2 regions of the Arthrobacter sp. Rue61a genome follow, and region 1 is predicted to be linked to the other one. Evidence: riboswitches for the same ligand, from Rfam matches in the RefSeq annotation. Region 1 holds a riboswitch; the other holds the start of a gene.
The links. A riboswitch is a leader RNA that binds a small molecule or an ion and turns the genes downstream of it on or off. The one in region 1 is predicted to bind cyclic di-AMP.
Positions count from the first base shown of each region.

Region 2: linked by a shared signal. The riboswitch ahead of ARUE_RS04905 (NlpC/P60 family protein) and the one ahead of ARUE_RS20070 (hypothetical protein) in region 1 are both predicted to bind cyclic di-AMP.

Region 1 is NC_018531.1:4,393,689-4,404,640, reverse strand. It holds gene ARUE_RS20075 (PucR family transcriptional regulator) at 1-210, shown strand, start outside; gene ARUE_RS20070 (hypothetical protein) at 343-1,668, opposite strand; cyclic di-AMP (ydaO/yuaA leader) riboswitch at 1,671-1,816, opposite strand; gene ARUE_RS20065 (ATP-dependent DNA ligase) at 2,067-3,131, shown strand; gene ARUE_RS20060 (DUF6480 family protein) at 3,135-3,398, opposite strand; gene ARUE_RS20055 (alpha/beta fold hydrolase) at 3,511-4,302, opposite strand; gene ARUE_RS20050 (maleylpyruvate isomerase family mycothiol-dependent enzyme) at 4,317-4,979, opposite strand; gene ARUE_RS20045 (helix-turn-helix domain-containing protein) at 4,998-5,417, opposite strand; gene ARUE_RS20040 (HPr family phosphocarrier protein) at 5,532-5,810, opposite strand; gene ptsP (phosphoenolpyruvate--protein phosphotransferase) at 5,841-7,541, opposite strand; gene ARUE_RS20030 (TetR/AcrR family transcriptional regulator) at 7,671-8,393, shown strand; gene ARUE_RS20025 (PTS mannitol transporter subunit IICBA) at 8,460-10,520, shown strand; gene ARUE_RS20020 (mannitol-1-phosphate 5-dehydrogenase) at 10,520-10,952, shown strand, end outside.
Region 2 is NC_018531.1:1,032,098-1,043,049, forward strand. It holds gene serC (phosphoserine transaminase) at 1-251, opposite strand, end outside; gene ARUE_RS04890 (iron-dependent transcriptional repressor DtxR) at 545-1,240, shown strand; cyclic di-AMP (ydaO/yuaA leader) riboswitch at 1,423-1,663, shown strand; gene ARUE_RS04895 (M23 family metallopeptidase) at 1,668-2,504, shown strand; cyclic di-AMP (ydaO/yuaA leader) riboswitch at 2,651-2,811, shown strand; gene ARUE_RS04905 (NlpC/P60 family protein) at 3,150-3,929, shown strand; gene ARUE_RS04910 (HNH endonuclease) at 4,147-4,647, shown strand; gene ARUE_RS04915 (NTP transferase domain-containing protein) at 4,690-5,604, shown strand; gene ARUE_RS04920 (molybdopterin molybdotransferase MoeA) at 5,601-6,959, shown strand; gene ARUE_RS04925 (FdhF/YdeP family oxidoreductase) at 7,011-9,317, shown strand; gene fdhD (formate dehydrogenase accessory sulfurtransferase FdhD) at 9,319-10,209, shown strand; gene ARUE_RS04935 (alpha-mannosidase) at 10,357-10,952, shown strand, end outside.

The sequences.
Region 1 (10,952 bases):
GAACTCCTGCCCGTCCTGGAATTGCTGTACGACAATGACGGCTCAGTTCAGGACGTCGCTGCCAAACTTCATCTCCACAGGAGCAGCATCTACAACAGGCTCGGCCGGATCCGCCAACTCATCGGTGCTGATCCGTTGAGTGGCGCGATCCGGCTCGAGTTGCATGCGGCCCTGAAGGCGCGGCGCTGGGCGGGGCGGCCGCGCATCTGAAGGGTCCTTACGAGCGCCGCAGACGCTGGCAGCTCCAGCGCCCCATCCGGCGGCGGAACGTGGCAGTCCGGCTGCTGCTGCAGAGCCGGCTATGCCATCCCACATGAGTGGAGGTACGGGGCAGCCGGGTGCTCACTTGAGGGCCGTCCGGGCTGCATCCAGGATGTCCTGAAGAGCCGACTCGCTGGGCTGCGGCGTGGTTGCGGCCTGCGGCTTGCCCGGCCGTGGCTTGGACGTCGGCGTAGCAGTTTCCGTTGGTGTGGGTGTCGGAGTGGGCGTGGGTGTCACCGTGGGCGTCGGCGTGGTGATCGTGTCCGACGGCACCTCGCTCGGCGCAGGAGCCGGCTGCGTGGGGACCGGGCTGGCAGCGCCAGGCGCGGCCGGGACAGAGGACGGTATGGCTGAAGGAACCCATACCGGGTCCGCGAGGGATACCTTGGGGGTTGCAGTCGACGACGGCGACACGGCCTGAGGTGCTTCCGCCACCGTTGCCGGCTGGCCGGCCTCCGAAGTCTCCGTTGCTGTTGACGAAGCTGACGGCGATGACGCCGTGGAGTAGGACGCCCTGGGCGCGGGCGACGCCGAAGCCGAGGTGCGGCCATCGCTGCCGCTGGCTTCCTGGACCGGGGTCTCCTGGCCGAAGAAAGGAAGCTCGAGGGCCTGCCCCAACGTTCCGGCCGTCAACACGAGGCCAAGGGCACCGGCAACCACGGCCATGCGCTGGCTCATGTGTTTGACCGACGCGGCTTTTCGCAGCGCGGCATGAGGTTCGCGGCCAAATGAAGACCCCGCCCCGAAGTTGGACCTGGTTGCTGTGCGCGCGGCAGGCTGTCGAACGTCCTTGCGGCTGGCCAAGGACGCCGATGCCGTCGCGGCTGCAGCAACCTGCGCCGGGGACTTGCCGCGCGGCGACTCCGCGCGGGCGGCCACCACAGGAATAGCTGCGGTTGCGGGTTCCGAGGTCTCAGGCTGCACCACTGGAATAGCTGCGGTTGCGGGTTCCGAGGTCTCGTCTTCCTGGGAGCCCTGTGTCGTGGCGGCTGGCGGCACGATGGGAATGGCCGCGGTGGGAGGTCCCGGTGTGGTGGACGCCGGCGCTGCAGCCTGAGCGGCCTCAACGGCGGGAATCGCCGCAGTTGCCGGTTCCGCCTGCTCGGTCGCGGACTTTTCGGGGGCCGATAGTTCGGGCGCGATCACAGCCTGGGCTGCCCTCTGCCGCTCGGCCGCACGAACCTCCGCACGAGTGGCGGGCATCGCAACCGTGGGCATGGCCGCAGTGGCGGGTTCCGGCGTCGTGCCTGTGTTCGTTGTGCCTGTCTTAACGGCGTTTTCGGGCGTCGCGGCGTCCGCCTGCGCGCTGGTGAGGAATCCGCTGGGTTGGGCCCGACGGCGTCCGGTTGGCTTGGTGCGCTCGCCTTCAGTCTGGGCGCGGCGCGGCTGATCCATGGTTGGGGACATGGTGGTTGCCTCTCAACGCCTTCGAGGTTAGCTGTCGGGTTCGGACGAGGCCGTCCGGCCGCCTAAGCGGCTTCACCCCAAGGACTTGAAGTAAGTCCGGGAACTTTTGGGTCCCCCGTCTCTGCCGCGGGTCTGGCGGATCCCGGATTGCGGCAGAGCTCGGCGTCAATCCGGAAGCGGCCCAGCGGAGATACGGGTCGCCCTACGACGGTACATGAGCCGGAAAGTAAAGTCACATTAATGTAACGGGCGGTAGGTCTGAGCAAGCGAGGGGGTTCTATGACTTAGGCTTCGGGGCTGGCGCCGGGGCAGGTAGCTCATGCTGGATCTTCTGGATCGAGCGAGATATCCATGGCCTAACACTAGCTTCGCGGTGCACCGGCAGGTAGACATTGTCTATGGACCTGCCTGTGATGCCACCCGTCTCGCCCATGCTCGCCAAATCCGTTCCGACAATCCCCGATGTTGGGCACTACGAGCCCAAATGGGACGGGTTCCGGACCATCGTCTTCAAGGATGGCGACGAGATCGTCCTGGGCAGCCGCAACGAGAAGCCGATGACCCGCTACTTCCCCGAGGTGGTGGAGGCGCTCAGGAAGAACCTGCCGGACAAATGCGTGATCGACGGCGAGATCGTCCTGATCGAGGGCAAGAGGCTCGAATTCGAGGTACTCCAGCAAAGGATCCACCCCGCCGACAGCCGCGTCCGGATGCTCGCCGAGAAGACCCCGGCGTCCATGATTGCGTTCGACATCCTCGCGCTGGGCGACGAGAACCTCATGGACAAGCCGTTCTCCGAGCGCCGCGCCATCTTGGAGCGTACGCTCGCCAAGGCCGATCCGCCTGTCTATGTGACCCCCGCAGTGACGGATCTCGAGCGGGCGCAGGAATGGTTCGTGCAGTTGGAAGGCGCGGGACTGGATGGGGTGCTGTCCAAGCCGTTGGACGGGGCCTACCAACCCAACAAGCGCGTGATGTTCAAAACCAAACACGAGCGCACGGCAGACTGTGTGGTGGCGGGATTCCGTTGGCACAAGACCGCGAAAGTTGTGGGGTCGATGTTGCTCGGCCTGCACGATGACACTGGCCGGCTGCATCATGTGGGAGTGGTGGCATCGTTCCCTATGGCCCGCAGGGAAGCTTTGGTGGCAGAACTGGAGCCGTACCAGGTTGAACTCAGCGAGCACCCATGGGGTGAGTGGGCCAACCAGGATGAAACTGCCGGGGGTTCACGCATGCCCGGCGCCCAAAGCCGGTGGAGCGGGGGTAAGGACTTCTCCTTCGTGCCGCTGCGCCCCGAGCTGGTGATCGAAGTAAAGTACGACTACATGGAAGGCGACAGGTTCCGGCACACCACGCAGTTCCGTAGGTGGCGGCCGGACAGGACCCCCGAGAGCTGCACGTACTCGCAACTGGAAGAGCCTGCCGACTACGATCTCGGGGAAATCCTGAGGCTGCCCTAGCCCCTACTCTTCGTGGCCTTGGTCGCTGCTCATGCTGCCCTCGGCCGGTGGGGTTTCGCCCGGAGGCACGCCGCCGCCCGGCTCCAAGCCTGTGACATTTCCGTCGAGGGGATCAGGGTTGGCGGAAGCGGCGGGGTCATCGTCTTCGTCCTGGCGCATGTCCGGATCGTCGTGGATGCTGTCGGCATCGGAGGTGGTGTCGTAAGGCCCGGTTGCGCCGGTTGCGCCGAAGCCCTGGGTTTCTTCATTCGAGTTTTTGTCGGTCACGATCAGCCCTTTCGTAAGCAAACTTACTATTGTGCTTGCTTCGTCAGCCTAGCCGGGACGTGCTGACCCAACAAGGGGCGCCCAAGCCATGGGGCTGCGTCGTACTTTACCTTCAGCGGTGGGGAGTCGTGGCGGTGACGAAGCTCCGGATGGCATCCGCCACAGCCTTGGGACGCATGTGCTGAGCCACGTGCCCGACGCCCGGGATTTCCACCAGTCGCCCCTGGGCCACGGCCCGCGAAAGCCGCAGCGACCATTCGGGGCCCGCCACATGGTCCCGGCTCCCGCGCAGAACCAGCACCGGAACCTGGACTCCGGCGAGGCGTTTCTCCGTGGGGTATTTCATCATGACCGGCAGTTCCGTGAGGTACCAGCGAGGGCCGCAGCGGAGATAATCGGACATGACGATCATGTTGGACGTGGGGCTCTCGCGGAGTATTCCGTCCAGTGTCAGGGCCAGCGACTGCCGCCACACATTCTTGTGCCGCGAATCCACCACCGGCCCCATCAGTACCAACTGCCTGAGCTGCTCGGGGGCGTGCAAGGCCGCTTCGATGGCAAACTGCACGCCCATGGAGTGACCCACCAACACGTAGGAGTCGATACCGCGGGACTTCAGGGCCTCGGCAATGAACGCGCCGTATTCCTCCACTGAAAGCTGGCGCCCAGGCTTGGGAGTCCCGGCGAAACCTGGAAGGTCCAGTGAATACGTGGGCGCGTTCGCCGCGAGGACAGCATGCAGCCGCGCCAGATATCGATGCGACACCCCGATGCCGTGGATCAGGATATATGCGGGCTCGGACATGGGCCCGGCGTCCGGTTCCGGCGCAGGCGCGCCCTCGGTCCAAAGAATCCGGCCGGTCAGGCCCAAGACTTCGACGTCGGCAGAGAGTAGCGCGGTCATCTTTGCTCCTGCTTTCACTGAATTCCCAATTGTTGCAGGAAAACCGGTGCGCCCGGGCCACTCAATTCGTCGTCCCTCACGGGCCGTCCCGACACGGCAAGAAGCAGCGCGATCGCCGGCCCTTCAACTGCGGGACCATCCCCGTGGTCAAACGCGGTGTCGGTGGCAATCAAGCGCCAGCCCTGCGCGATCTCTTTGCCGCCGCCCATTTTGGTTGTAGTCCTGAGTTGGTACTTGAGGGCGGTGGCAACGTGGACAGGAGGGTACTCGCGGCGGATTCCGAGGGGGCGCCGGATATCCTCTCCGTGGACGAACGCCTCAACCAGCCGGGTAGCCAAGCTTGCCGGCGGACCCGAGGTCCGCGAAAGCACCGCGCGCAGCCCGTTCAACGTCTGCGCAGGCTCTCGTGTCTTTTCGCGCTCCACACCTACGGCGTTATCACGGTCAAAATCCATTCGGGAGGCAACCAGCCGGCGGATGAAGCTCAACCTCGTCGTCTTGGCGCTGTCGATTACGTGGGCCAGGACGTCGTGGACGTCCCAGCCGGGACACACGGACGGCGTCTGCCAGTGAGCTGCCGGAAGCGGCTCCAGATCCTGCAACAGGGCGCGGCGTTCATGGTGCACCACGGGCCAAACGGTCGAAAAGCTTGAAGCCATACCGCTATTGAACAGCATGCTGGCGACTCGGCGTGGCTAGCTGTGGGAATCGGTGGAGACGTCAGCTCCTGCGCTCGCCTCGGCCTGCTGCCTCTTCTTCTGCGTTTCCAGCCAGGCGATGATGGCGGCCTGCCGGATCCGACGATGCGTTCCCCGGTACTCCACCGGTATTTCGCCGCGATCGGTCATGTTGCGCAGATAGGTGTGAGAGATGCCCGCGAGCTCTGCAGCCTGGGATGTGGTGAGCATTTCCTCCACGCTGCTCACTGTCACCGTTTCGCCGCGGCTCAGTCTTGCGAGGAGGTCGACGACGGCGTCCCTGGCCTCGTTCGGCAGGCGGTGGACCGTGCCATCCACGAACACGGTGATGTCGTCGCTGTCCTGGAGGGAGCGCGCCAGATTCCGGGCGTCGTCGGCGGGCAAGCCAGGAGTGACGCGGGGAGCTATCAATGCCATGGCAGAAGCCTAGCCTGTGGGAGTGGGCTGCCCGATTCGGGGGTTCCCTGCGGGTCATGCCGGGCGCACGGCACTGTTGGCAGGGAACCATCGAAACGGCCGCCCGGGCAAAAACTACTCTGCGTCCAGGTCCGTCTCCAGCAGCTTCACCAGTGCGTCCAGCGCAGCGTCGGCTCCGTCGCCCTCGGCCCGCAGCACAACGACGTCGCCCTTAGCGGCGCCGAGGGTCATGAGCGAAAGGATGCTGGCGGCGTCGAGGGCGTCATCGGCAGAGTCGCCCTGCATGGCGATGGTGACCTCCACGGGCTGCTCGCCCGCGGCTTCGGCGAACAAGGCGGCGGGACGGGCGTGCAGGCCGGAGCGGCTGGCGATGGTGGCTGTGCGTTCGGGCATGGTTTCTCCTTCGACAGAAACAGACAGGGTTTAGAGGCCGAGTTCTTCGAGCACGGGCAGCTTGGCGCGGACCCAGTCTCGGGCTTCGGTGGCGCTGGGCGCGGAAAGGGCCAGGCGGGCCAGTTCCTGGGCCTGCTCCAGCGTGACGGTTTTCAGCACAGTCCCGACGGCGGCCAGGGAGCGCGCGGTCATGGACAGTGTGGTGACGCCCAGGCCGGTCAGCACGACGGCGAGAGCCGGGTCAGCTGCTGCCTCACCACAGACACCCACGGGCTTGGCAGTACCTTCGCGACCAGAGCTTTCCTGCTCCGCACCTTCGACGGTGAGCTGCACGAGCCGAAGCACGGCAGGCTGCCACGGAGTGTTGAGTTCCGCGAGGGGTCCAAGCTGGCGGTCGGCGGCCATGGCGTACTGGGTGAGGTCGTTGGTGCCCAAAGAGGCGAAACCGACTTCGCGCAGCACGGTGGCAGCAGTCAACGCGGCAGAGGGAACTTCCACCATGACACCCGGCGTTTGGATTCCGGCGGCGGCACACAGTGAGGCGAACCGTCCGGCTTCGGCGGCGGTGGAGATCATGGGGGCCATGACCCAAACGTCTGCCTGGGACTCCGAAGCTGCCCGTGCAATGGCTTCGAGCTGGCGCTCCAGGACGCCCGGTGTGGTGAAATCGGTGCGGTAGCCGCGGACACCCAGTGCAGGGTTGGGCTCGGTGGCATCCGTGAGGAAGGGGAGGGGCTTGTCGGCGCCGGCATCCAAGGTGCGCAGCACAACCTTCTTGCCCGGGAACGCGTCAAAAACGGCCTTGTAAGCTGCGGCCTGCTCGTCCACGGAAGGTTCGGTGTCGCGCTCCAGGAAGCAGAACTCGGTGCGGAACAGGCCAACACCCTGTGCGCCCAGAGCGGCAGCTGCCACGGCGTCTTTGGCTCCGCCCACATTGGCGAGGAGCGGCACCAGGTGGCCATCCGCCGTCGTGCCGTTTCCGTCGAATTCGGCGAGGGTGGCGGAGGTTTCCGCCCAGGCCGTAGCTGCCGCACGGTGCTCGTCGGTGGGCGAAACGGCAATGAAGCCAGCCGCGCCGTCCACGTACACCTCGGTTCCATCCGCGATGTCGTCAACACCATGGGCTGCAACCACGGCGGGCAGGCCGAGCGAACGCGCAATGATGGCCGTGTGGGACTGCGGGCCGCCGCCTGAAGTCACCAGCGCCTGAACCACCGCGGGATTCAGTGTTGCGGTGTCGGCGGGAGCGAGGTCCTCGGCCACCAAGATGAAGGGCGTGTCGGAGGCAGGAATGCCGGGAGCGGAGACGCCGCGAAGTTCGGCCACGATGCGGGCGCGGACATCCAGGACGTCGGTGGCACGCTCGGCCATGTAGCCGCCCAGGTTGTGCAGCATTTCGGAGACGGAAGCGCCGGCTTCCCAGATGGCCCTTTCGGCCGACGACCCGGCGTTGATGAGCTTGGCAGCCGATTTCAGGAGCATGGTGTCCTTGGCCATCAAGGCAGTGGCTTCGAGGACGGCTTTGCCGTCGCCGGAAGCACTGTCCGCGCGTCCCTTGAGTTCGTCATGGACGGCTTGCGCAGCCGCTTTCAAGCCCGCGACGGCGTCTTCCGGGCTCACGTCCGCAGCCAATCGATCTCCCGACGGCGGCTCACTCACCGGCTTGGGCATCTGGCGGACGGAACCAATGATGCGGCCAGGGCTTACCCCTACTCCTTGGAAATTCTGCACTGAATCCTCTGTTCCTGCTTGTTGGTTCAGGCCCTCCGGCGACGGCACCGGGAGCCTCGAAAACTAGCCTACAAAATTCCTTTGTGAGCCACTTCATATAGCAACGCTATAGGTGCTAGGGTAGCGGTTATGAGTTTCGATGACCAGCTTCCGCCCAAAATTCGGTTGCTTCGCGCAGCTGCCGAATTGCTGGCGAATTCGGAGGGGTCAGCGGTCTCAACGCGCCAGATCACCAAGCTTGCCGGGGTCACGGCGCCAACGCTCTACCACCACTTTGGCGACAAAGAAGGCCTGTTCGACGCCGTCGTATCGGCCGGATTTGAAGAGTATGTGGCGGGGGAGCGGGATTTTGCACCGTCCGGGGAGCCCTTGGAAGATGTCCGGCGGATGTGGGACAACCACGTCCAGTTCGGACTCAGTCAACCCCATCTGTATCTGGTGATGTTCGGCAATATCCGGCCGGAAAGCCGCCCAGCAATCGTGGCCGATGCTGAAGCGCTTCTGGAGGAGATGCTGAACAAGGCCGCTATCTCCGGCCAGATCAACGTGCCGCCCCGCGAAGCGGCGCGAAGCATTCTGGCGGCCAACGTGGGTGTCACGCTCATGTTGATCGCAGAACCGGTGGAAGAACGGAACCTCGAGCTCTCAACGATGACCCGGGATTCCATGATTTTTGCCGTCTCCACGGACACCGCCCGTGGCGCCGCAGCGGACGACTCCGGTAAGTCGTCCGTGGTTGTTGCGGCAATCGCCCTGAATGCGGCACTGCAGGCCTCGCATTCGGACCAACTTTCCAGCTCTGAATTGAAGCTGTTCCTTGAGTGGCTTCACCGCATTTCCAGCAGCTCCTAAGGCTGTTCTCTCTCGATCTATATCGACTGACCCCGCGCCGCAGCGGGACACACGTTAGGAATTCACATGGCAACAGAGACCGTTGCGAAGCCCCGCACCAGCGTGCGCGTTGGTGTCCAAAAGTTCGGAACATTCCTGTCCGGCATGATCATGCCCAACATCGGCGCCTTCATCGCCTGGGGCCTCATCACGGCCCTGTTCATCGAGAAGGGGTACATTCCTGTGCCTGTGCTCGGTGGCTTCGGCACCAACGCCGAGGGTGTTCCCAACGTGGGCCTGGTCGGCCCGATGATCACCTACTTGCTTCCCCTGCTGATCGCCTACACGGGCGGCAAAATGGTCCATGACGTCCGAGGTGGCGTCGTCGGCGCCATCGGTACCATGGGCGTCATCGTCGGCGCCGGCATCCCGATGTTCATCGGCGCCATGATCATGGGCCCCCTCGGTGGCTGGACCATGAAGCAACTCGACCGCCTGTGGGACGGCAAGATCCGCCCTGGCTTCGAGATGCTGGTGAACAACTTCTCCGCCGGTATTTGGGGTGCGATCCTAGCCCTCCTCGGCTTCTACGGCATATCACCGCTGGTGACGGCGTTCAGCACTGGCGCAGGGAACGTGGTCCAGTTCCTCGTCAACAACGGACTCCTCCCGCTGACCAGCATCTTCATTGAGCCGGCCAAGGTCTTGTTCCTCAACAACGCCATCAACCATGGCGTGCTGACGCCGCTGGGCATCCAGCAATCGCTGGAGCAGGGCAAGTCGATGCTTTTCCTCCTCGAAGCCAACCCCGGCCCGGGATTCGGCATCCTGCTGGCGTATATGTTCTTTGGCCGCGGCGCCGCGAAGGCTTCGGCTCCCGGTGCAGCGATCATCCATTTCCTCGGTGGCATCCATGAGATCTACTTCCCGTACGTCCTGATGAAGCCCGTCCTGATCCTCGCTGCCATTGGTGGCGGCATGGCCGGCATCGCAACCCTCGCTGTCACCAACGCAGGCCTGGTGGCGCCGGCCGCCCCCGGTTCGATCTTCGCCGTGCTTGCCCAAACGTCCCGCGATAGCTACTTGGGCGTCATTCTTTCCGTGGTCTTTGCAACCACTGCCTCCTTCCTGATCGCTTCATTGATCCTCCGTCTCTCCAAGAACAAGGGTGAGGACGACCTCTCCGCAGCTACATCCCGCATGGAGGCCATGAAGGGCAAGAAGAGCTCCGTCTCCTCGGCACTTACAGGTAACAACGCTGGCGCCCAGGCCGGTACCGTGCTCACTCGCCCTGTCCAGAACATCGTGTTCGCTTGCGACGCCGGCATGGGCTCCAGCGCCATGGGTGCCTCGGTGTTGCGCAACAAGATCAAGGCGGCCGGCTTCCCGGAGGTCAAGGTCACCAACTCGGCGATCGCCAACCTCAACGACAGCTACGATGTGGTGGTTACGCACCAGGATCTGACCGAACGCGCCCAGCCGAGGACGGCCAGCGCCGTCCACTACTCGGTGGACAACTTCATGAATAGCCCCAAGTACGACGACATTGTTGAACTGGTCCGGAGCAGCAACACTGAAGGTGCGGCTTCCGACGCAGGAACGACGGCGGAATCCACCGCCGGAGCCCAGCCCGCCGCCGCAACCTCAGTAGCCGCCGGCCACGGTGCGCATGTCGCCGAGCCGGTTGCCGCCGTCGAAGGTCAAGCCGCCGAAGGTAAAGGTGTCCTGCTCCGCGAAAGCGTGGTCCTGAACGGCACTGCAACCGACCGTGACGCAGCGATTGACGAGGCCGGAAAGCTCCTGCTGGATCGCGGTGCCGTGGATGTCAGCTACGTCCACGCCATGCACGAGCGCGAGGAATCCGTGTCCACGTACATGGGCAGCTTCCTGGCGATCCCGCACGGCACCAACGATGCCAAGGAACACATCAACCACTCGGCAGTGTCCATCATCCGTTACCCGGAGGGCATCGACTGGGGCGGCAAGCAAGTGAAGTTTGTGGTTGGCGTGGCAGGCCTCAACAATGAGCACCTCCACATCCTGTCCTCGATCGCCAAGATCTTCACCAACAAGGCACAGGTGGCCCAGTTGGAGGAGGCAACCACGGTTGATGAAGTTTTGGAGCTGTTCGGAAAGGTCAACGCATAGTGAAGGCAGTTCATTTTGGGGCAGGCAACATCGGGCGTGGCTTCGTGGGGCTGCTGCTTCACGAGGCCGGCTATGAGGTGGTGTTCGCGGATGTTGCGGACGCGCTGATCAGCCAGCTCGCCTCGGCAAGCAGCTACGACGTCCACGAGGTAGGCGAGAACCCGGCGGTCAAGACCGTTAGCGGCTTCCGTGCCTTCAATTCCGCTTCGCAGGAAGCTGCTGTTGTGGAGGAAATCTCGACGGCGGATGTGCTCACCACTGCTGTGGGGCCGCACATCCTGAAGTTCGTGGCGCCGGTGATCGCCCGCGGGCTGGCCGTCCGGCCCGCGGACTTGCCACCCCTTCAGGTCATGGCCTGCGAGAACGCCATCAATGCCACGGACCTCCTCCGCGCGGAGATCCGGGCGGCTTGGGACGACTCCGCCGGCGACC
Region 2 (10,952 bases), 1.4 Mb from region 1:
AACGCTGTGGAGCCGCCCACGCCGAGGACCACTTCATAGCCTTCCGGAGCGCGGAAGAACTGGCTGAGTCCTTCACGGACCGAACCAACCAGGTTCTTGACCGGAGCCTGGCGGTGGGAAGTGCCCAGGATGGTGGTCGATGCGGCAGACAACGCTTCGATCTGTTCCGGGCGAACCTTGGACGGTCCAGCGCCGAAGCGTCCGTCCTTGGGCAGCAGGTCGGCGGGAATGGTGATGCTGTTGTCGCTCACGTGGCGCTCCAATGGGTGTCGGCTAGAGATGGGAGGTGGCATGGGGCATCAACTGCCCCTTCGACACCCCAATTCTGCCTGACACGGCCCGCGCGCAGGAACCTGCGGCCGTCATAGTCCGCTACGTGGAATGCGGGCTCACCGAATGCGACCGGAATTATCCAGAGTAATTCCAAATAAGCTAGGCTGGTGGTTGGCGTTCAGGGGGCGGCGGTGCACACCGTCCGCCCTTGCTAGGGACGCGGTACGGTGGAGATTACGCAAGGAACTGCGTTCGAGGAGAGCTGAGCTGGATGACGGATCTGATCGATACCACTGAGATGTATCTTCGGACCATTTTGGAGCTTGAAGAAGAAAACATTGTGGCTCTCCGGGCGCGCATTGCCGAACGACTGCGCCACTCCGGACCCACTGTTTCCCAGACCATTGGACGCATGGAGCGCGATGGCCTGGTGATTGTGTCCAACGACCGCCACCTGGAACTGACTGAAGTGGGACGGAAGCGCGCCACCGAGGTCATGCGCAAGCACCGCCTCGCGGAGCGCCTCCTGGCCGATGTGATCGGTCTGGACTGGGCCTACGTGCATGATGAGGCCTGTCGCTGGGAGCACGTCATGAGCGAGCGGGTGGAGCGTCGGCTCTACGAGCTCCTGGAGCATCCCACGGAGTCCCCCTATGGCAACCCCATCCCCGGACTCGAAGCGCTTGGTGGCCTTGCCAGCCAGCCGTTCCCACGGCTCGATGTCAACCTTCTGCAGGCCATGGACGGCTATGCCGCGGATTCCCGTGTGGTGGTCAGCCGCCTCGCGGAGCCCATCCAGGTGGAGCCCGAGCTCCTGACCCAGTTGGACGAAGGCGGAATCCGTCCGGGCGCAAGTGTCTCGCTGGAGCGCGTCGGCGAGTACATCTCAGTACGGGTCCCCGGTATTGAGGGCGCGTTGGAGCTGCCTCCGGAAGTTGCCGCGCACGTCTTCGTCTCACTCAGCTGAGCGAAGCCCCAAAGCACCGTGTCAAACCTCACTTTGCCCGCTTCGGCGCGCGTGTGACCTGCGGTTTTCCGAAAAAGATGATAAAGGCCTCCTTCTCTCAGCGGCCTCCTGTTGATAACGAATTTATTACCGCAGGCCTTCATCCCCTATAGTTATCTACTAGCGCTGATACCAAAGCGTTACCTGATCCGGAGCCGAGCTCTGCCAGCGGATCAGGTGTGTCACCACCACTGGCAGAGGCGGGGGAACCACAAGCGGCTGTCTAAAGAAGCAGCCTTGGGGTGAAGTCCGCAGCAGAAGTGCCCACGTATGCAAGTCCCTCTTGGGATACCTGTGTGCCGTGAGCGCCTCGTGCGGACCGGGTCTTTGTACTCTCTGACCCGAATCCGACAGCTAACTTCGCAGGCTTTTGAGAGAGGAACAGAGTTTGACATCGCAGAACGTCAGGGGTCGCCGCCGCGCGTCCGGCCCCGCTGCTGAGCTGCGGCCAGCCACCGTCGTAACGGAGATCCGGCCCCGCGACACCGAGCGTCAGGTGCGCCGCCGTAAGAGCCCGCTGCGCCAGGTTGCCGACTTCGCCGCTGCCAGCGGCGTCGGGCAGAAGGCCGGAGTTGCGCTTGCCGCCACCGGGCTTGCCCTGACTGTCGGCCTGCCGGCTACAAGCCCCGTCATGGCCACGTCGGAATCAGGACAGACCGAATCGGCCCTCGCCGTCGCCGCCCCCGCCGGCAGCCAGCCCGAGGTTTCCGCTGCCGCGTCGGCCAAGATCGACTTCAGCCGCGCCGCAGTCGCTACTGCCGCGGACCCCGATGGAAAGCTGAAGCAGCTGCTCAGCGCCCAGTCTGCTGGAAGCATCCAGCGCGCCTCATCCGTTGGCACCATGGCCAGCCCCCTGGACACGCTCACCACGGCATCCCCCTTCGGTTACCGCATCAGCCCGCTCACGGGTGGTGCCGGTGACTTCCACCGCGGTCAGGACTTCGTAGCCCAGTGCGGCACGGCTGTGCACGCCGCAGCTACCGGCAAGGTCACTTTCGCCGGATGGCACGAGTACGGCGGAGGCAACCGCGTGGTGGTCGACCACGGCAATGGCCTCGAAACCACGTACAACCACCTGTCGTCCTTCACCGTCCAGGTAGGACAGACCGTGAACCGCGGCGACACCGTGGCCCTGAGTGGCACCACGGGCGCTTCCACCGGTTGCCACCTCCACTTCGAGGTCCAGGTCAACGGTGAAGTCGTAGACCCCATGGGCTGGCTCTAATCCCAGTCGATGGTCGCCTCTCGCATGAGCGAGACGCGCCGTGACCTGAATGTGACATTCAGGTCCAACTGTTGTAGCGTACAGAGCGCATCGGCTTTTTAGGGGGCCGATGCACTTGAGTGGATTGCCTAGCTCTGCCACCGCTCAAGGTCCGTTCGCAAAATCGTCTGGCAGGGGCGGGGGAACCACTTCCGGTCTTCGAAAGAAGGCCTAGGGGTAAAGTCGCAAAGCTTCCGTGGAAGCAGCGTGGCCGGATGACTCCCATCCGAATCCGACAGCTCACCTCGCAGGCACTGGGAGAGGCTACCTACGTGTCATCATGCACTACCCCTGCGCGGCTTAGCGCCCCAACGGTTCGCGCGAACCCGTCGAACACCCTTTGCAAGGCTGCATCATTCACGGCAGGTACCTTGCGCCATCTGGCGCCCGTACCGGCAGCAGCCTCGGCCTCCGCTCTCAGCAGGCCCGAATCAGCATCCCCTACGTCAACGCTGCTGCACTCCGTAGCGTCCACCGGGACTTCATCCTCACGTTTCACCCTCCGCTAGAAATAATCCGGTTCGGGGTCGTCCAGCATGCCCCCATGTTGGCCAACCCACTACCCGTGTGCACCCCAACTGCACTCGGATACGAAAAGAGAAAATCATGACCAGTGCAAACAAGGTTGCGCGGCACCGTGCTGAGGCCCCCAAGACCAGCTCGCTTTCCGTCATCGCCAAGGCCGTCACCACCAACGCCGGTGGCGTTGGCCGCCAGGCAGCAGTTATCGCTGCAGCTTCAGGCCTGGTCCTGACCAGTGGGATCGCCGCCAACGCTGCCGAGACCAACGTGGATCGTGAATCGACGTCAACGTCCACTCTGGACGTGCAGTCCGTAGTCCAGGCCACCATCGCCGCGGACTCCACGGTGGCCATCTCCTACGAGCGCCCCGTTGTCACCACGGAGGAAGCCCCGGCCCCCGTTGTGATCGAAGAAGCTCAGGCCAAGGTTGAAGCCAAGGTTGAGCCCAAACAAGCAACCCCGGCGGCCGCTCCGGCAGCCACCGCGACCGTTGCCGTCAGCAGCCCGACCCCCGCTCCGGCGGCTTCCAGCGGTCTCGGGGCAGCCATCGCTGCGGCTGCTTACGCCCAGATCGGCGTGACCCAGGACTGCACCATGCTGGTGACCAACTCCCTGGCGGCCGTGGGCATCAACTTCCACGACTGGCCCGCCGGCTATCTTTCCCTGGGCCGCACTGTCAGTGCAGCAGAAGCCCAGCCCGGTGACCTCGCCTACTACGCCAACGGTGGTTTGGCTGGACAGGCCCACATCGCTGTCTACGTCGGCAACGGCCAGGCAGTCCACGGTGGATGGAACGGATCCACCACGGCACTGTTCAGCGCCAACGTGGGCTCGGGCCCGGTTTTCATCCGCGTCAACGGCTAATTCTCAGAGCTTAGGAACACCCCGCAGGCTTCGGCCGGCGGGGTGTTCTGCTTTAACCGCGCATGAACTCTTGCCGACACCGCACACGACATCACAAAAAAATTCGTTGATACGGCATATAAGTGCTTACCCTTATGGTGTCGATCCACAGCCCGTACAAGCAGAGGGCAGCCGGCCCTCGTGCCCCTGACGGGTGCGGCCGTGAAGAGGTACGTGCATGCGCACACTCGTTCTGAATGCTGGATATGAACCGCTGGCGGTAATAACATTCCGCCGGGCGCTGGTCCTTGTGCTGACTGGGAAAGCTAGCGTAGTGGCCGAAGGCGACGAGCCTGTCGTCGGGCCACAGGAGATTCTCGGAAGACCTTCCGTGATCCTTCTCAACCGCTACATCCGTCCCCGGTACAACAGGATCACCGCCGTGAGTCGCCGCGGGGTACTTCGCCGCGACGGCCATCGCTGCGCCTACTGCGGGAAAACAGCCCACACCATAGACCACGTCCACCCCAAATCCAGGGGCGGCGCGGATTCCTGGGAAAACCTGGTTGCGGCGTGCTTGAAATGCAACAACGCCAAGAGCGACCACACGCTGGCTGAGATGGGCTGGAAGCTCCGTTTCAAACCCGGTGTGCCCCAGGGAACCATGTGGCAGATCAAAGAACTCGAGAAACCTGCGCCGGACTGGGACCCGTTCCTGTTGCCGGAATCCGCTGCCTGATCGATTTCTGCTGAGCCCCGGATGCCCGGGTAATCTGGGCGGATGGAGTTCAATGCCGTGATTTTGGCGGGTGGCCGCGCCACCCGCCTCGGTGGGGTGCCCAAGCCATCGTTGAAGTACGACGGCGACACCCTCCTTTCGCATGCCCTGCAGGCCGCCCGGGGTGCTTCGGCGGTGGTTGTGGTGGGGCCGGATGCTCCCGGCGACGAGTCAAGGGACGGCCGACGCTTGCCGGATGATGTCCTGCGGGCGCGGGAGGAGCCGGCGTTCGCCGGGCCTGCCGCGGCCATTGCGGCCGGCATGGCTGCGCTGAGGAAGAGTGGATCGGACACGCCGTGGACGCTGGTGCTGGCCTGCGATATGCCGCATGCTTCCCGCGGTGTTGACCTTCTGTGGGCCGCCCTAGCGTCCGTTCCCGGCGTGGAAGGAGCCATGGCTGTTTCTCCTGACGGGCGCAAGCAACCACTCCTGGGGGCTTACAGTACAGCCGCCTTGGAACGGGAAGTGGCCGTAGCGTCCGAAGGTTCCGGGTTAACGAACTCTTCAGTGTTCCGGCTGCTTGCTAGGCTGAACGTGCTGGACGTTGACGTTCCCGCGGGGTCCACGGATGACGTGGATACTTGGGAGGACGCCGCGGCCTTGGGCATTGACTACGAGTTGGAGGCGGACGTGAAGAGCCAGGAAGAGACGCTCGAGGAGTGGTGCCGCACACTGCTGCAGGCTTTCGAGCTTGAGGGCGTGGAAGTGGACGTCAACGAGGTCCTCGCTGTCGCCGGAGTAGCAGCGCATTCGGTGGTACGCCCCGCCGCACCCCTGACCACGTTCATTGCCGGATATGCGGCAGGCATGGCCCGCGGCATCGGCCAGGCCAGCGATGATGCGTCCATGAATGCCGCCCTGGAGCTGGCCCGCAAAGTGGCCAAGGAGTACTCGGAGTCCGGGACCGGCCCGGAATGACAGGGGCCCCCAACGAGGGCCATCACGCGGCACACACATGGCATGAGGCCCGGCAGCGCGCGTTCGATGTTGCTGCCCCGATCCCGCCGGGGCCGGTGCCGCTCGGCTCTGCCCTCGGCCGCACCTTGGCCTCGGACGCCCTGGCCGTGCAGGATATGCCGCACTATGCTTCATCAGCCATGGATGGATGGGCTGTCAACGGCAGCGGTCCGTGGATCCTCAGTGAGCCCGGGCAGAGGCTGGCGCCGCACCAGGCCAGTCCCATTGTTACGGGCGGGCTGATACCGCCCGGCGCCAAGGCAGTCCTGCGGAGCGAGAGCGGTGTGCTCACAACTGACGACGACGGCCTGCCGGTTCTCGCCCTGGGCGGCACCGCCAAACCTGGGGAGCCTCGCAACGGCCAACACATCCGCAAGGCTGCGGAAGAGGCCGCTGAGGGTGACGTCCTGCTCAAAGCCGGCACTGTTCTAAATCCGGCACACATTGCCCTCGCAGCGCTTGCGGGCCTGGACCAGCTGGACGTTCTGGGCAAGCCGCTGGTCCGGTTCCTTCTGACGGGTTCGGAAGTCGTGGCCCAGGGGGTTCCCTTGCCCGGTCAGGTCCGGGACACCTTCGGCCCGCAACTGGGTGCGGTGGTGGAACTCTTGGGCGGCATCGCAGGGGAACAGCTCAGGGTGGGCGACAGCTACCAGGAGTGGATCGACGCGCTCCAGGACACCGAGCCACCTCTTGATGAGCTGACACCGGAGCAACCCTATGGTGAAGCGGAGCCGCCAGCCGACGTCGTCATTACTACGGGCGGGACGGGACGCTCGGGAACGGACCACCTCCGCAAGGCTGTTGCCGAGCTAGGTGGCAGCTTGCTGATCGACGGCATCGCCATGCGCCCGGGACATCCCGCAGTGTTGGCGGAACTGCCCGACGGCCGGTTTGTGTTGGGACTGCCTGGAAATCCGTTGGCCGCGATGATGGCCTTGTTTACTGTTGGCGCACCCCTGTTGGCTGCCTTGGGACACGGTCGATTGGAAGACGTAGGCGAGGTTCCCTGCGGAACCACCATTGACGCAAACCCCGGGCAGACGCGCCTGATGCCGTTCAAACTGGTGTACGGGTTGGCGTCGCCTGCGCAGCACACGGGTCCTGGAATGATGCGTGGCCTTGCAGGTGCGGACGGGGTGATGGTGGTGCCGCCCCATGGCGTCCAGCTGGGCGAGATGGTGCCCGCTTTCGCGTTGCCTTGGGGTAAAGCGCTGCCGGTGCCGAAGGCGCCGGAGGACAAGACCCGAAAAGCCGCGCCCCGGCAACAGCGGAAGGCACCTTCCGGCCCTGTGGACTGGAGCGCACTGGACGCCTGAGGCGTGCCTCGGGAGGCCTTGCGCCTGATGACAAAGTGCAATGATGGACTCATGAACAGGCATGCTCCCGAACAGGACATCAACGAAGATGACCTGCAAATCCACCCGCCCAAACAAGCCGCGGCAGGCCTCAAAGCCGTCACTGTTGCCCTTGAACGCGGATACGCCCAGGCCGGTGTATCCCGTACGGTCCGCTCCATGCTCAGGGTCAACCAGCATGATGGCTTTGACTGCCCCGGGTGCGCTTGGCCGGAATCGATCACCGGCAGGCGCAGTCCCGCGGAGTTTTGCGAGAACGGTGCCAAGGCGATCGCAGAGGAAAGCACCACCCGGACCGTCGGTGCCGAATTCTGGGCGAAGCACTCCCTGTCGGACCTCGAGGACAAGACGGAGTACTGGCTGGGAAGCCAGGGAAGACTGTCCGAACCCGTGGTCATCAGGCCGGGCGACACCCACTACTCGCCGATCAGTTGGACTGAAGCTTTTGCCTTGATTGGCGAACACATCAACGCTACAACGCCTGACAAGTGCGTGTTCTACACCTCCGGCCGTACGGCCAACGAGACCGCCTTCATGTACCAGTTGTTTGCGCGAAGCCTCGGGACCAACAACCTTCCCGATTGCTCCAACATGTGCCATGAGTCCTCCGGAAGCGCCCTCAACCCGACCATCGGAATCGGCAAAGGCACGGTCAGCTTGGAGGACATCCACCACGCCGAACTGGTCCTGGTAGTGGGTCAGAACCCCGGAACAAACCACCCCCGGATGCTGTCCGCCCTGCGCGACTGCAAGAACAACGGTGGAAAGATCATCGCCGTCAATCCGCTTCCCGAAGCCGGCCTCTTGAACTTCAAGGACCCGCAATCCCTCAACGGCGTCATTGGTGGCGGCACTACCATCGCTGACGAATTCCTGCAGATCAAAGTGGGCGGCGACCTCGCGCTGTTCCAAGCACTGGGCCACCTGCTCCTGGAAGAAGAGGAAACCAACCCCGGGACCGTCGTCGACCATTCCTTCATAGAGCAGCAGACCGAAGGGTTCGCAGCCTACAAGGAGGCGCGTTCCGTACTGGACTGGGACGAAACCGAACGGGCCACGGGGCTGAGCCGGGAAGAAATCACCAAGGCAGCCGGGATGATGGCTGCGTCCAAGGCAACAATCATCTGCTGGGCGCTTGGGCTGACCCAACAACCGCATTCGGTGGATACCCTGCGCGAAATCATCAACCTGCTGCTGCTCCAAGGCAACTTCGGCAAGCGCGGGGCAGGTGCCTGTCCGGTGCGCGGCCACTCAAACGTGCAGGGCGACCGCACCATGGGCATCTGGGAGAAACCCAAGGAATCCTTCCTGGCCGCACTGGATAAAGAGTTTGGCTTCCACATGCCGCGGGATCACGGCTATGACTCCGTGGAAACCCAGCATGCCCTGGAAAAGGGAGACGTGGATGTTTTCGTGTCCATGGGTGGAAACTTCGCAGCGGCGGGATCGGACACTGCTGCCCTGGAACAAGGCTTGAAGAGGGCAGGGCTGACTGTCCACATCTCCACCAAACCCAACCGGGCACACATCGTGCACGGCAAGACGTCCCTGATCCTGCCCACGCTGGGAAGGACGGACGCTGACCACAAACACCCCAAGGGCAAGCAGTTCCTCTCAGTGGAGGACTCCATGTCCGTCATCCACAAAACGCAAGGACGGTTGGAGCCGGTTTCGGAGCACCTCCTGAGCGAACCGGTGATTGTGGCACGGATGGCCCAAGCGACGTTGGGAGAGAACCACAGCGTGGACTGGCGGGCCATGGCTGAGGACTACGATGTCATCCGCAACCACATCTCCCGAGTCATTCCCGGCTTTGAGGACTTCAACGCAAGGGTTCGCACCAAGAACGGCTTCGTCCTGCCCAACCCACCCCGGGATACCCGTACCTTCGCCACGGACATCGGCAAGGGACGCTTCTCCGTGCGGCCCCTGGAGTATCTCGAAGCGCCGACGGGCCACCTGATTCTCCAGACGGTGCGCAGCCACGACCAATACAACACCACGTTCTACGGCTTGGATGACCGGTATCGTGGCGTCTCGGATGGTCGTCGAGTGATCCTGGTCCACCCGGGTGACCTGGAGGAACTGGGCTTCGAGGACCGGGACCTGGTGGATGTCATCTCCACCTTTTCGGGAACGGAACGGCGTGCCAACAAGTTCCGGCTCATCGGGTACCCCACGGCCAAGGGATGCGCCGCAGCGTACTTCCCGGAGGCCAACGCGCTGGTGCACCGCGAACTGGTGGCACGGGAATCCAACACCCCTGGCTACAAGGCAATGACAGTGCGGTTCGTCAAACATGAGGAGAACGGATCCTGATATGGGACGTGTAACCCAGCGCCGCAAGGTGCACAAGTTTGTCCTGGACGGCTCACCCCAGGCATTGGAGCATCCTGTCCGGTTCAAGGAAGACGTCCTGGCCGTGGAGGAGCCCCTGGAGATCCGCTTGGGTGAGATGTCCTTCTCCGTGACCATGCGGACCCCTGGAGACGACTTCGACCTTGTGGCGGGATTCCTGGTTTCGGAAGGCATCATCTGGGAGCCGGGACAGCTGATCTCGGAGCGCTTCTGCTCCGGGGAGGACGAGAACGGGGTGCAGACCTTCAACGTGGTGGATGCCCAGCTCAGGCCGGACGTGGAACGGCCCGACACCGGCCGTAACGTGTACACCTCCAGCTCGTGCGGAATCTGCGGCACGGATTCCATCGATGCCGTGCGCAAGTCCTCGCACCACAGCCCCAAGGAAGACGACGTCGCCGTCCCGGTGCGGGCGCTCGCCGCTCTGCCGGACCGCCTCCGCGAGGCGCAGGCGGTCTTTGACAAGACCGGCGGCGTCCACGCTGCCGGACTCTTCAGGATCCACGACGACGGCACTACAGAGCTGCTGTGCCTCCGGGAGGACGTGGGCAGGCACAACGCCGTGGACAAAGTGGTGGGCTGGGCCTTGCGCTCCGGCATGCTGCCGTTGAAGGGCACAGTCCTCCAAGTATCCGGAAGGGCTTCGTTCGAGCTCGTCCAGAAAGCCGCCATGGCCGGAATTCCCGTGCTTGCAGCCGTGAGCGCGCCGTCCAGCCTCGCGGCGGAACTGGCCGAGGAAACGGGAATCACGCTGGCCGGTTTCAGCCGCGGTCTCAGCCTCAATGTGTATGCAGGGCGGGACAGAATCGTTGCCGAAACAACTGAAGCGACGCCGATCATCCGTGGGGGATAGCCGACAATCACTTGGCTATTGAGCTGGAACAACGTAGATTTTATCCATCGATTGGAAGCAAGGTGAACCCGGATTCGCCGTTCGCGCCCAGCGCTTCCGGGTCGATAACAAACCATGTCACCCAGCGAACGCCCAAAGGGGAATTAATTGCACGACGACCGCCGGATCACCGAACAGCGTCTCGATCGATTTGTTCGGGAACGCATTCTTCCGGCCATTTACGGCAGGGCGATTCCGCTTCAACTCAGTAGCTGGGAGGCGCCCGGCGAACCCGTGCCCGCCACGGAAGCGCTACGCCAGGTCTTCACCCCGCAGGAGCCCGGCGCGGCGTGGGGCAAGGCCTGGAGTACCAAGTGGCTGCGCCTGCAGGGTGAGGTGCCGCAGGACTGGGGCATGACTGACTCCACCACAGTGGAGATCATTGTTGATCTTGGCTTCAACAGCGACGTCCCGGGCTTCCAGTGCGAAGGCACCGCGTGGCACTCGGACGGAAGCATCATCAAGGCGATTTCGCCCAGGAACTACCACGTCCCGCTCAAACTTCTTGGCGGCGGCCACTCCGTGGACTTCTATGTGGAGGCCGCAGCCAACCCGGACGTTGCCCAGGGTTGGTCCTTCGCGCCCACACCGCTGGGGGACAAAGCAACCTCCGGCGATGAGCCCCGGTATCGCCTGGGACGCATCGCCATTGCCGAGCTGAACGAAACGGTGTGGGAACTCAATCAAGACATTTGGACCCTCAG